One region of the Bacillus sp. YH3-2-B2 genome, then DNA from elsewhere that is predicted to be linked to it. Evidence: predicted binding sites of a transcription regulator. Region 1 holds the regulator's gene; the other holds the start of a gene.

Region 1 (5,754 bases):
GACCAGTGAGTTAGCCAGAGAAATTGCCGAAAACCGGAGTTTATATTTATTTGAAGGGTTAAAATCAGCCGGTAATGCGGCTCTGCATTTGACAAGTTCGCATTTCGATGAACCTAAGGCCGTGCAAATGGTGAAAGAGCACTCTAATGTCATTTCATTGCACGGTTACGGCAGTGATGATAAAAAGATAAAAATCGGCGGTACAGACAGAGAACGAGCCGAACTTTTGACCGATGTGCTGAAACGGCACGGGTATCCTGCCGTTCTTCTTGGTATAAATGATAAATATGCAGGCGTCAGTCCGAACAACCTTGCCAATCAATCTTCATCCGGATTGAGTATCCAAATCGAAATGAGCACCGGCTTCAGAACATCACTATTTGACACTTTTACGCTGAAAAGCAGAGCATCCACACAAAATAAGACCTTTTATCAATTCACAAAAACGATTTCTGATTTTATCAGTGACAATTATTAATAAGCACGCCTATTTTGTCGGCGGGGCTTTTTCTTTTGAAATTTATGAAACTTTAAGTTCTTAAGATCGTATACATAATTGACAGGATGAAAGAAAAGAGGTGGGCAAATGAAAGTGATGATCGGGTCTATCATTCTTCTTGTCATCATCGGATTCGGTTTATGGCTGATGCTTAGTCCAATCTTTAAACAAGTGGGAAGCGGAGCCAAAAAATTAAAAAAGTCATGGGAGGAAGAAGATCAGCATGAGCGAAAATAAGCGCGGAAACACAAAAAAAATTCTCGGCGGTGTGATTATAGGTGCAGCCCTTTTAATTGCGGGCGTCACAGCGTCACTATTCATTGAAAAAATACCGAACGGTTATGTCGGGGTTGTATACTCACCGAATGGCGGGGTAAAATCCGACACATTGGACCAAGGCTGGCACTTAGTCGGATTATTTAATAAAGTAACGGAATACCCGGTGCGTATGCAGACAGTGAATAATGAAAATATAAAAGTGGCAACCTCTGACGGTAAAAATATTGAAATGGATATCGCTTACAACTATGTCGTGCAGCCTGATAAAGTAGTCGATCTGTTTAACAAATTCGGGGCGGTAGATGTGGAAACGATCGAAAATACATATTTAAAAACAAGGCTGTGGGATGCGGCGCGAAAATCAATCAGCAAATACTCGGTTATTGACACATACGGGCAAAAATCTGCAGAAGCCGCTGCCGATGTTCAAAAGAGATTTGCTGATGATATGAAGAGTCTTGGATTTTTAATTGATGATCTGACGCTTGGCGTACCAAAGCCGGATAAAGCCACACAGGAAGCCATCGATGCAAGGGTGAAGTCTTCACAGGAACTTGAACGGACACAAACTGAAATTAAAATAGCCGAAGCCGAAGCGAAAAAGAAAAAAATTGAAGCGGAAGGGATCGCTGACTATAACGAAATCATAAAGAAATCAATGTCCGATGAAATGATCAAATATAAATGGATTGAAAAATGGGACGGAAAAACGCCGAAAGCGACAGGCACAGACTCACTGCTGCAGCTGCCGCTGGACGATCAGAAGCAAAAGTAAATAGAGAAGGAGGCGATTGCCTCCTTTTTATGTTTTTTCCTGAGGGTCTTTTTCCGGCACTAATTCTTCAGACGCCTCGGTTTGATAGCTCCATAGCGTGCTATCCGTCTCTGTTGTGTCCTGGTAATCTTCGGGGAGTACATATTGCTGCAAATACCGGTGAAAAAATGCCTCAAAAACAGAAATGCAAAGTGCAGAGATAACCGATGCCGCGGCAGGAGAGACATTAAACCCGCCAATGTTCATCAGGAATATCCATAATATAATGAATGAAATTCCGAAATCAGCTGCAACGGCTGTGAAATTGCTTGTTCTCGGCAGAATCATGCAATCACCCGCAAAATAAGTGATTAAACTTAAGATCACTGTAATAAACAGAACGTTTAAAAAGGTTACTTGGTACATAAGATCCAGAACAATGTACAGTAAAGCAAGTGTGAGCGCCGTTTTAGAAGCGAAAGCAATTACGTGTTTCATTTGAACCACCTTCGTTATTTCGTTTAGTCTTCATTGTAAGCAATCCGCAAATTTTTAAACTGGTATATAGTGGTTATAAAGTAAAATGTGAATAGACATCACAGGATTCACAAGTTAAAATATGTAAAAAGGGGGATGCAAATGAAAAAATATTGGATATGTATTGCTGTTTTTTTATTATGTTTTAGCGGAATACACTCAGCTAAAGCGGCTACCACTGAATTCGGATCAAAAACAAGCTTCACTTTGGAGGGAAACGCAAAAGAGTTTCATATTGAAAATCCGGGGACTGTAGCTGCCGACGATTATTTTTTAGGCTATAAGTTCACCATAATGAACAACTCTTCGTGCGGTTTAAGCATGAAACTCCAGCGGATGGCGCTGAACGGAAATTTTTATACATTAAGTTCTAAAAACTACAGCGGCAGCTGGCTAAACCTCAGTGCCCAGGATAAAAAATCAATTGATCCGTATCACAAATACAGGATTCTGGTTGAAAGTTCTTCAAACGTCTGTGGTCCCGTCTATATTAAAGGGTTTTACGGTGTAGAATATTATCATTTTGATTGAAAATAGATACTCGCTAAAGGCAGCGGGTTTTTTTATATTTATATTTAACTTATTGCACTATGTACTAAATATTCATAGTTGAATTTTTGACGTACCTGCCCAAAGAAAAGATAAAAAATCAAATTCATCACGCACAAATATATAAAAAGTTGAAAAATGGATGAAAAGTTTCTTGAGGGAAACATTATTAGTTGACTTCAAAAGTGTGATGTCGGATAATAAGAATGTAAGTTTTTCCTCCTTAGCAGATTCGTTTCTTAAGCCAGGGCGAATCTGCTTTTTTTATGCAAAAAAACCCCTCTGTAAGGGGTTTTTTACGATAAATGAAGTTTAATAGAATTAATGGACGGCTCTGAATACGCCGATCACTTTTCCCAAAATGCTTACGTTTTGCAGGATAATCGGCTCCATCGTCGGATTTTCCGGCTGCAGCCGAACATAATTGTCTTCTTTATAGAAGCGCTTAACCGTCGCTTCATCATCTTCGGTCATAGCTACGACGATTTCTCCGTTATTGGCCGTGTTCTGCTGTTTGACAATGACGTAATCTTTGTCAAAAATGCCGGCGTCAATCATACTTTCTCCCATGATTTCTAACATAAAGACATGTTCGCCCGGAGGAACCATCCGGTCAGGAAGCGGAAAATACTCGTCGATATTTTCAACAGCCGTAATCGGAATACCCGCCGTCACTTTCCCGATGACCGGAACGTTTACGACCTGGCTTTTCGGAATATGGACTTCTTCTTCATCCAATACCTCAATCGCCCTCGGTTTAGTAGGGTCCCGTCTGATCAGGCCTTTTGTCTCCAGCCGCGCCAAATGGCCGTGCACGGTTGAACTGGAAGCCAGTCCTACTGCTTCTCCTATCTCTCTTACAGAAGGCGGATATCCTTTCGTTTTTACCTCTTCTTTAATAAAACGCAGGATATCAAGCTGCCTTTTTGATAGCTTCGTCATATTTCGCACCTCAAAACGTCGATTTTTAAGTAGATTATAGCATGATTTTCCTGACAGTACAAACATAGGTTCGAAAAAAACGATTGACAGAAACATTTGTTCGTATATACTGAAAGATATAAAAAGCGAACAAACATTCTTATCGGAGGTTATTTACATGGCGAAAGAATCTATCATATTTGTCGGGCTGTTTACTGCGATTTTAAGTGCCGCTATTTTACTTGTCTCATGTGCGGGAAATGATCAGTCCCTCAGCCAATATGTTAAAATAAAGGTTCAGGACGGCGATACACTCTGGTCACTTGCGGATCATGTAGCAGAAAAGAAACACATTAATAAAGAAGATTTCATTGAGTGGGTGACGGAGAATAATCATCTCCAAACTGCTGATATAAAGCCCGGAGACGAACTTATTCTTCCGGTTAAGAAGAAGCATCCGGCCGTATATCAGCTGGCCATTGTCAATTAGAGAGGAAAGAGAGAAATGAAGGCGCTCATTTATGCCCGCGTAAGCACAAACAAAGAACAGCAGCAAACGTCATTAAAAAGACAGGAAGAAGAGCTCAGTGAGATCGCTGCTGCAAACGGCATGGAAGTCGTGAAAGTCATTTCTGAGAAAGCCAGCGGTTATGAAATGGATCGCGACGGAGTATTTGAAATGCTTGATGAAATTAAAAAATCACATATTGACGCGATATTGGTGCAGGACGAAACGAGATTGGGAAGAGGAAACGCCAAGATTGCGCTTTTGCATTGTATTTACAGGGAGAACGTAAAGATATATACGACGGCTCATAAAGGTGAACTGGAGCTTTCCGAAGCTGATTCGATGGTACTTGAAATCGTCAGTATTGTTGAGGAATATCAAAGGAAAATTCACAATATGAAAATCCGGCGGGGAATGAAAAGAGCCGTGAAAAACGGCTACAAACCTGAACGGAATCTGAAAAACAGACATGAAAACAGCGGAAAAGAAAAAAAAGAGGTTCCGGTTTCGGAAATTATCAGGCTGAGAGCCAACAAGCTTACCTTTGCAGAAATCGCAGCGACCCTAAGAGGATTCGGCTATGACGTGTCCAAAGCCACGGTTCACCGGCGGTTTCAGGAATATACCGCAGACACAGAAGGCAGCTGACGCGCATCAGTTGTAAAAAAGACTGCGTTTTAGTAGTATATAATCAACACGCACCAAAGGAGCTTATTATGATTTCTAAAGAAAAAATCGCAAGAATTAACGAATTGGCTCAAAAAGCTAAATCAAACACGATAACGGATGAGGAAAAAGCTGAACAGCAAAAGCTTCGCCAGGAGTATTTGAAAGGATTCCGCTCCTCAATGAAAAATACGTTAAAGAGCGTAAAAGTGATTGATCCGGAAGGCAACGATGTCACCCCTGAAAAATTAAAAAGAGAACAACAGAAAAATAATCTTCACTAAACAGAAAGAATACGGCAATACGTATTCTTTTTTCGTATATACTAATATCAGGATGTGCTTTACGACAATTTTCAACAAGTTTATCTCAAATTTAAGCTGAAAGAGTTGAGAAAAAGTCAGCATCGCTTTATGATGAAAAGGTACAACAATAAGGAAGGGGATTATAATGGATACAATTGAAAAGAAATCAGTTGCCACCATTCGTACACTATCTATAGACGCAATTGAAAAAGCGAATTCCGGACACCCGGGCATGCCGATGGGAGCCGCTCCGATGGCATACACGCTGTGGACGAAATTTATGAATGTAAATCCGCAGAATCCGGGCTGGTTTAACCGCGACCGCTTTGTTTTATCAGCAGGCCACGGTTCAATGCTTTTATACAGCATGCTGCATTTAAGCGGATATGACCTCAGCATTGAAGACTTGAAACAGTTCCGTCAATGGGGAAGCAAAACACCGGGACATCCGGAGTTCGGGCATACAGCCGGAGTAGACGCAACGACCGGGCCGCTTGGACAGGGTATTGCAATGGCAGTGGGAATGGCAATTGCAGAACGCCATCTGGCTGAGACATATAACCGTGATTCATTCAACGTAGTTGATCATTATACATACAGTATTTGCGGAGACGGCGATTTAATGGAAGGCATTTCTTCCGAAGCCGCTTCTCTTGCAGGCCATCTTGAATTAGGCCGCCTGATCGTATTATACGATTCTAATGACATTTCCTTAGACGGCGATTTAGACCGCTCT
Region 2 (5,754 bases), on a different contig from region 1:
GTATATGTGGATGTGGTGTGTGCGCTTGCTGCCGCCTTTTTGAAAGAAACGCCGGCCCTCTATCCCGTTTTCTCCTTTCGCCTCATAGCCGAGTGCTTCCAGCTGCGGACTGAATCGGTCAGCGTCCGAAATATCTTTGACCTCCGCCAGTATATCAATGACGGGTTTTGCGGCCATTCCCGGGATGGAGGTGCTGCCGATATGGCTGACAGAATGAAGAGCGGGGCCGAAGATTCGGATCAAGTCCGCCTTCTCTCTTTCAAACATCTCTTTCCATTCCGGCTTGTACGGAACAACTTCCGCTTTCCTCTTCGGATAAAGATGAAAAAACGAGAGGGTCAGCCCTTCCGGCGTCTCTGTCTGTCCGGCTTCTGTGAACCCGGTTTTTAAATAGAGAGAGACTGCCGGAACGTTTTGACTGGCGGTAGCCGCCTCTATTTTTTGGGCGTCCCGGTTTTGATCTATCACAAATTGAATAAGTGCCCGTCCGATTCCTTTCCGAAAGGCGGACGGGTGCACCGTCAGCCTGCATATGACAAGGTCATACCCCTTTTTTTCATACGAAATGACGCCTGCAAGCCGATCTTTTTCCTTGAAACCGGCAAACGTCTCCCGTGACCTCTGTATGTCACCGGGTGTTTCATGCAGGGCTGGAATGCCGAAAAAGCCGATCAGCTCGGCTTCTTTTTGATAAGAGCAACGTTGAACCGCCGCAATTTCCCGCGCCGTCTGTTCTTGTGTATGCCGTAAAAATGTAATCAATCTTCCGCCCCTTTTGACGCAAACATCCGCTGTGACTCCGTCTTCGTAATGCGGACCGCGTACGCTTCATACCAGGCGCTTTTTCCTTTTTGTTTTGCCGCCCGGTGGTCAGTATGGTCTTTCCACCTTTTAATCGCCTCCAGGCTGTCCCAGTAGGAAACCGTGATGCCGCAGCCGTTTTCCTCCCGAACGCTTTCCGCGCCTAAAAAGCCCGGCTGTCCGCCTGCCAAATTCATCATGCGCTCTGCCGTATGCTCATATTCCTCATCATATTTTCCCTTTATTGATGAAAAAATGACCGCATAATAGGGCGGTTTGGGCGTGTCAGCTAAAAAACCCATATTCATCCCCCTCTACATATATTTCACAAACAGAATCCGGTCTTCTCCCGGACCGTCATAATTCGCAAAAACAGGGATTCCGTTTACGGTTTTGGTTCCTTTTTCAACTTCAAAGCCCAATTTTGTATGATAAGCGATTGATACTTTATTGACAGGCGCCGTCACGCAATTGACTTTTGTGCAGCCCCTTTTTTTCACCGTCTCCATAAATCGATCGTAGAGCTGTTTTCCAATTTGCATTTTTCTGAAATCCGGATGCACACCGGAAAAATGAATGTAGGCTGTCTCAGGGTCTGATTGTGACTGAAAACCGATTAAAAAACCGGTCATTCCCTCCGGCCCGTACGTGATAAAGCTCGTGTCCTGAAAATGTTCAAAAAACAAGCGCGGCAGTTTGTCTTTCATCTGCCTGCCGCCCCACCATTCATTCAAAACAGACGTAACCATTTCATAGTCTTCAGAGGTAATTGTTCGAATATCCATTATCGATTGACTCTCCTTTTCGTCCGGCAAAATGAATGTCAGCTCTTCTCATTGGAATATAAAAAATTATATGTGGGTTGTTTGCAATTGTAAATGATTTCTTTTCAAGCAAACGAATCAGCACGTCTTCCAACCGGGGAATGAATTACCAGTATAAACGTGATCATTGTTCGGGTACAATGAAAAACAGAACAAATGTTCCCGGAGGTTTTTTTATGGCTGATATTCTTCTTGTTGATATGCAATCGTTTTATGCGTCTGTAGAAAAAGCGGAAGCGCCTCATCTCAAAAGCCGGCCCGTGATTGTCTCGGGAGATCCCGAAAGACGCAGCGGCGTCGTGCTTGCGGCTTGTCCGCTCGCCAAACGATACGGCGTAAAAAATGCCGAACGGCTGTGGGAAGCGCAGGCCAAATGTCCCGACGCCGTTATTGTCCGTCCGCGGATGCAGCGGTATATTGATGTATCCGTCGTGATTACCGAACTGTTTGAACGATATACCGATCTTGTAGAACCCTACTCCATCGATGAGCAGTTTCTCGACGTGACCGGAAGCAGGCGGCTGTTCGGTGATCCTTTTACAATTGCCGAAAGCATTCAGCAAGCGATTATGCGTGAATTCGGAATTTATGCCCGTGTCGGCATCGGACCGAATAAGGCGCTCGCGAAAATGGCTTGCGACCATTTTGCCAAAAAAAACGCATCCGGCATCTACAGATTGGATATGTCAAATATCAGGGAGGATCTGTGGCCGCTGCCGGTCGGAAAATTATTCGGCATCGGAAAACGGATGGAGCATCATTTAAGACGGATGGGCATCAGCACAATCGGCGGGCTTGCCGTGCACCCCGCCGAACTGCTGAAAAAACGCTGGGGCATTAACGGCGAATTGCTTCAGCGGACAGCCCGCGGCATCGATCCCTCTCCGGTCACCGTCAACACGCACAGCCGGCAAAAAGCGATCGGCCATAACATGACCCTCCCGAGAGACTACAGCCGCTTTGAGGATATCAAAGTCGTGCTGCTGGAGTTAAGCGAAGAAGTGGCCCGCCGCGCCCGTTTCAAACAATACATCGGCCATACGGTTTCGGTCAGCATCAGAGGCGCTGATTTTGAATTCCCTTCAGGTTTTCACAGACAGAGAAAGCTGGTCTCTCCGACTAATTTCGGAATGGATATTTTTAAAGCGGCGGTCAAGCTCTTCAAAGAGCATTGGAACGGTGAGCCCGTCCGCAGCGCCGGCGTCTCCCTTTCCCAGCTGGAGCCCTGTGATTATGTTCAGCTGAGCCTGTTTGATGCTCAGGAAAAAAAGATCAGTCTCGGCAAAGTATTGGATGATATTCATGAGCGGTACGGCCCTGCGTCGCTCCTCCATGCCGCTTCGCTGACAGAGGCCGGCCAAGCCTTTCACCGGGCTGAAAAAATCGGCGGGCATTACAAATAATTGAGGTGATATACATGAATCCGAACAAATTAACACCCGGGTATAATGTCATGTGGGAATCAAGCCGGATGATGCTGCCCGAACATCGGGAGCAGCTGCTTGCAAAAAAACGAAAAGAACGGGAATTCCGGCCTCCGGAACTGAGCGAAGAGCAACTGAACGACATGAACCGCATCATTGCGGCGTCGATTGAAGAAGACAGAGCCATCTCGGTCACCTATGCTTCAGCACACGGCCCCCGCCGCTTTTGGGGATGGGTAAAACAAGTGAGGCATGACGAAAAACGTTTAAAAATCATAAACGATGAAGATGCGTTAACGCTGCCGTTTCATCTTATTCTCTCGGCTGAACTGGAATAAGAGCCTAAATCGTCCTGACAGAAAATATGATAGAAGAGTGGGAGGATCACATGATATTTAGTAGAATAAAGATGAATGACAAGAATAGGAGAATATATGATGGATCAATTTATAGAAAAAATGCTGGGACAAGCCCTCCGCCAGTATGGACGGAATGTGTCGACAGATCCGCTGAGCCCCTATGAAAAACAGAGTTTAAAAAAAGCTTTAGAAGAAAGAAGGAATGAAGAACCCGATGAGGATCTCCATGCCCATGTAGAAGATATTATCTACGATTACGTCACCAATCAGGGGCAGTTTTCCTGACACGGACGTTTATGCACTGGGCGATAAGGGAAACGTCCGAGAGTAAACCCTTAAAGATTGCGTGGTGCAGGATATGCCTGTCGGGCCTTATTTCAAGATCGGTTATGCCGTTCTTCTGTTATTTCTCATCATTTATCTCGGAACATTAATAGACTTTTTGTTCCAGCCTGTTGTGATTACGGTTAAAACCTTGTTTCCGCCCATTGTATTATCGGGCGTCCTTTACTATTTGTGCCGCCCGCTCGTCAGACTGCTGCATGCGAAATTAAAGCTGCCCCAAGGAATCGCGATTTTAGCGATTTATGCGGGAGCAGCCGGCCTTTTTGTCCTCTTCCTGTATACGGCGGGCCCTGCCGTTCAAAAACAGTTTACAGCCTTCACAGATCATATTCCAGAGCTTTCCGCAAAAGCTGAAAATTGGATCGGACACCTTCAGGACAGCAAATGGTTTTCCAGGCTTCAGCATGGGGATTCCTTTAAAAAATTAGCGGACAAAGCCGCAAATTATTCCGGTTCAATCGCTGATTCTCTCAGCAGTCTGGCCGGTACGGCTGCCAATGCCGCCATCACCGCAGCCATTATTCCGTTTGCGCTGTATTACATGTTAAAAGAAGGAAATAAAGCCCCCCGGCGACTGCTGCGGCTTCTTCCGGAAAAACATCAAAAAGAAGGAAAACAAATCCTTCGGGACATGGATGAAGCTCTCAGTTCATACATACAAGGACAGCTGCTCGTCAGTTTCTGTGTCGGCGTTCTCGTCACAATCGGCTATTTTATCATCGGGCTCGATTATCCGCTCGTTCTGGGCGCGTTCGCCATGGTGACAAATCTGATTCCGTTTATCGGGCCTTGGATCGGCACATTTCCCGGAGTCATTGTCGGATTGTTTGATTCACCGACCGAGGCGGTGCTGGTGATTACGGTCGTCGTCATTGTCCAGCAGCTTGAAAGCCAGCTGATTTCCCCGCAAATTATGGGACGGAAGCTGGACATTCACCCGCTGACCATTATTTTTCTTCTGCTTGCCGCCGGCAAATTCTCAGGAATTGCCGGGATGCTGCTGGCCATTCCGGGATATGCGGCCGCAAAAGTGGTCATAAGCCACATGCAGAAACTATTCATTCTCAGAAAAACACAAAGCTAAGAGAGAAATGATTCATCCCCCATGTCTTCACATCGGTTAAAATGAAAAAACGGCGGGCTGAAGAAGCCCGCCGCACACGGAGGTAAAAAAGATGAACATCGGTGATGTCATTTTTCAATTGATCTCATTTATTGCAGCCGCATTTTTCCTGTTTGCCGTGATATACGTATTCAGGAGCTTGAAGCAGCGCCGCATACAATTGGACAGAATCGAAAAGAAACTCGACGCGCTGCGCGAAGAAAAAAACGAGAAGTTATAGTTCATTCAGAGGCAGGCGCAGCCAGCTCCACCTTTATCCGATCCGGATCCTCCGTGTATACGGCGTAATGCGTGCTTCCGCCTGCATATGGATGGCGGTCCCTGTAAAGCACGGGGCATCCTCTGGCAAGCAGCTTTTCCGTCATCTCGTCAACCTGCTCTCTTGATGCAGCATGAAAAGCCAGATGGTTCAGCCCGACCCGGCATCTGTGGTACTCCGGTGTTAAAAAACGCTCCTCTGTCTGTACAAGCACAACATAAAATCCTGCGTTTTTCCAGCTGATGCCGGAGTCCCAATTTTGAAACTCCCTATAACCGAGCTCACCTAAAAACCATCCCCAAAACCGGGCGGAGGCTTTCAAGTCAGATACATACAATTCAATATGATGCATCATAATATTCGCTTCCTCCTCATATCACACCCGCCTTACCAGCACCTCTTCAACTTTATGGCCGTCACCTTTTCTCAAAATCAAATCCGATCTGAATTTTGTCGGCAGGATATTTTCATACAGATTCGGACGGTTGACGCTCTCCCAAATGGAGGCGGCCATGGTATCCGCTTCTGCATCAGACAAATCCTTAAATTTATGAAAATAAGAAGCCGGATCCTGAAAAGCGGTTTCTCTTAAGAGGCGGAAACGCTCCAAATACCACGT

Evidence for each region. The regulator LexA, encoded in region 1, represses DNA repair genes until DNA is damaged. The targets are predictions, from matches to a motif close to CGAACATATGTTCG.
Region 2: ACWJJX_RS11780 (DNA polymerase IV) is a predicted target of LexA. The motif match lies at 1,775-1,788, and genes of this name have one in related genera.

The regions. Positions count from the first base shown of each region.
Region 1 is NZ_JBSJQE010000001.1:959,201-964,954, forward strand. It holds gene ACWJJX_RS04500 (poly-gamma-glutamate hydrolase family protein) at 1-478, shown strand, start outside; gene ACWJJX_RS04505 (hypothetical protein) at 587-736, shown strand; gene ACWJJX_RS04510 (prohibitin family protein) at 723-1,553, shown strand; gene ACWJJX_RS04515 (YndM family protein) at 1,581-2,030, opposite strand; gene ACWJJX_RS04520 (hypothetical protein) at 2,172-2,600, shown strand; gene lexA (transcriptional repressor LexA) at 2,940-3,560, opposite strand; gene yneA (cell division suppressor protein YneA) at 3,718-4,029, shown strand; gene ACWJJX_RS04535 (YneB family resolvase-like protein) at 4,045-4,695, shown strand; gene ACWJJX_RS04540 (DUF896 domain-containing protein) at 4,764-4,997, shown strand; gene tkt (transketolase) at 5,164-5,754, shown strand, end outside.
Region 2 is NZ_JBSJQE010000003.1:296,719-302,472, forward strand. It holds gene ACWJJX_RS11765 (GNAT family N-acetyltransferase) at 1-762, opposite strand, end outside; gene ACWJJX_RS11770 (antibiotic biosynthesis monooxygenase family protein) at 759-1,103, opposite strand; gene ACWJJX_RS11775 (GNAT family N-acetyltransferase) at 1,116-1,586, opposite strand; gene ACWJJX_RS11780 (DNA polymerase IV) at 1,802-3,028, shown strand; gene ACWJJX_RS11785 (YolD-like family protein) at 3,043-3,387, shown strand; gene ACWJJX_RS11790 (YqzH family protein) at 3,487-3,693, shown strand; gene ACWJJX_RS11795 (AI-2E family transporter) at 3,767-4,837, shown strand; gene ACWJJX_RS11800 (DUF4083 family protein) at 4,929-5,096, shown strand; gene ACWJJX_RS11805 (VOC family protein) at 5,098-5,487, opposite strand; gene coaA (type I pantothenate kinase) at 5,512-5,754, opposite strand, start outside.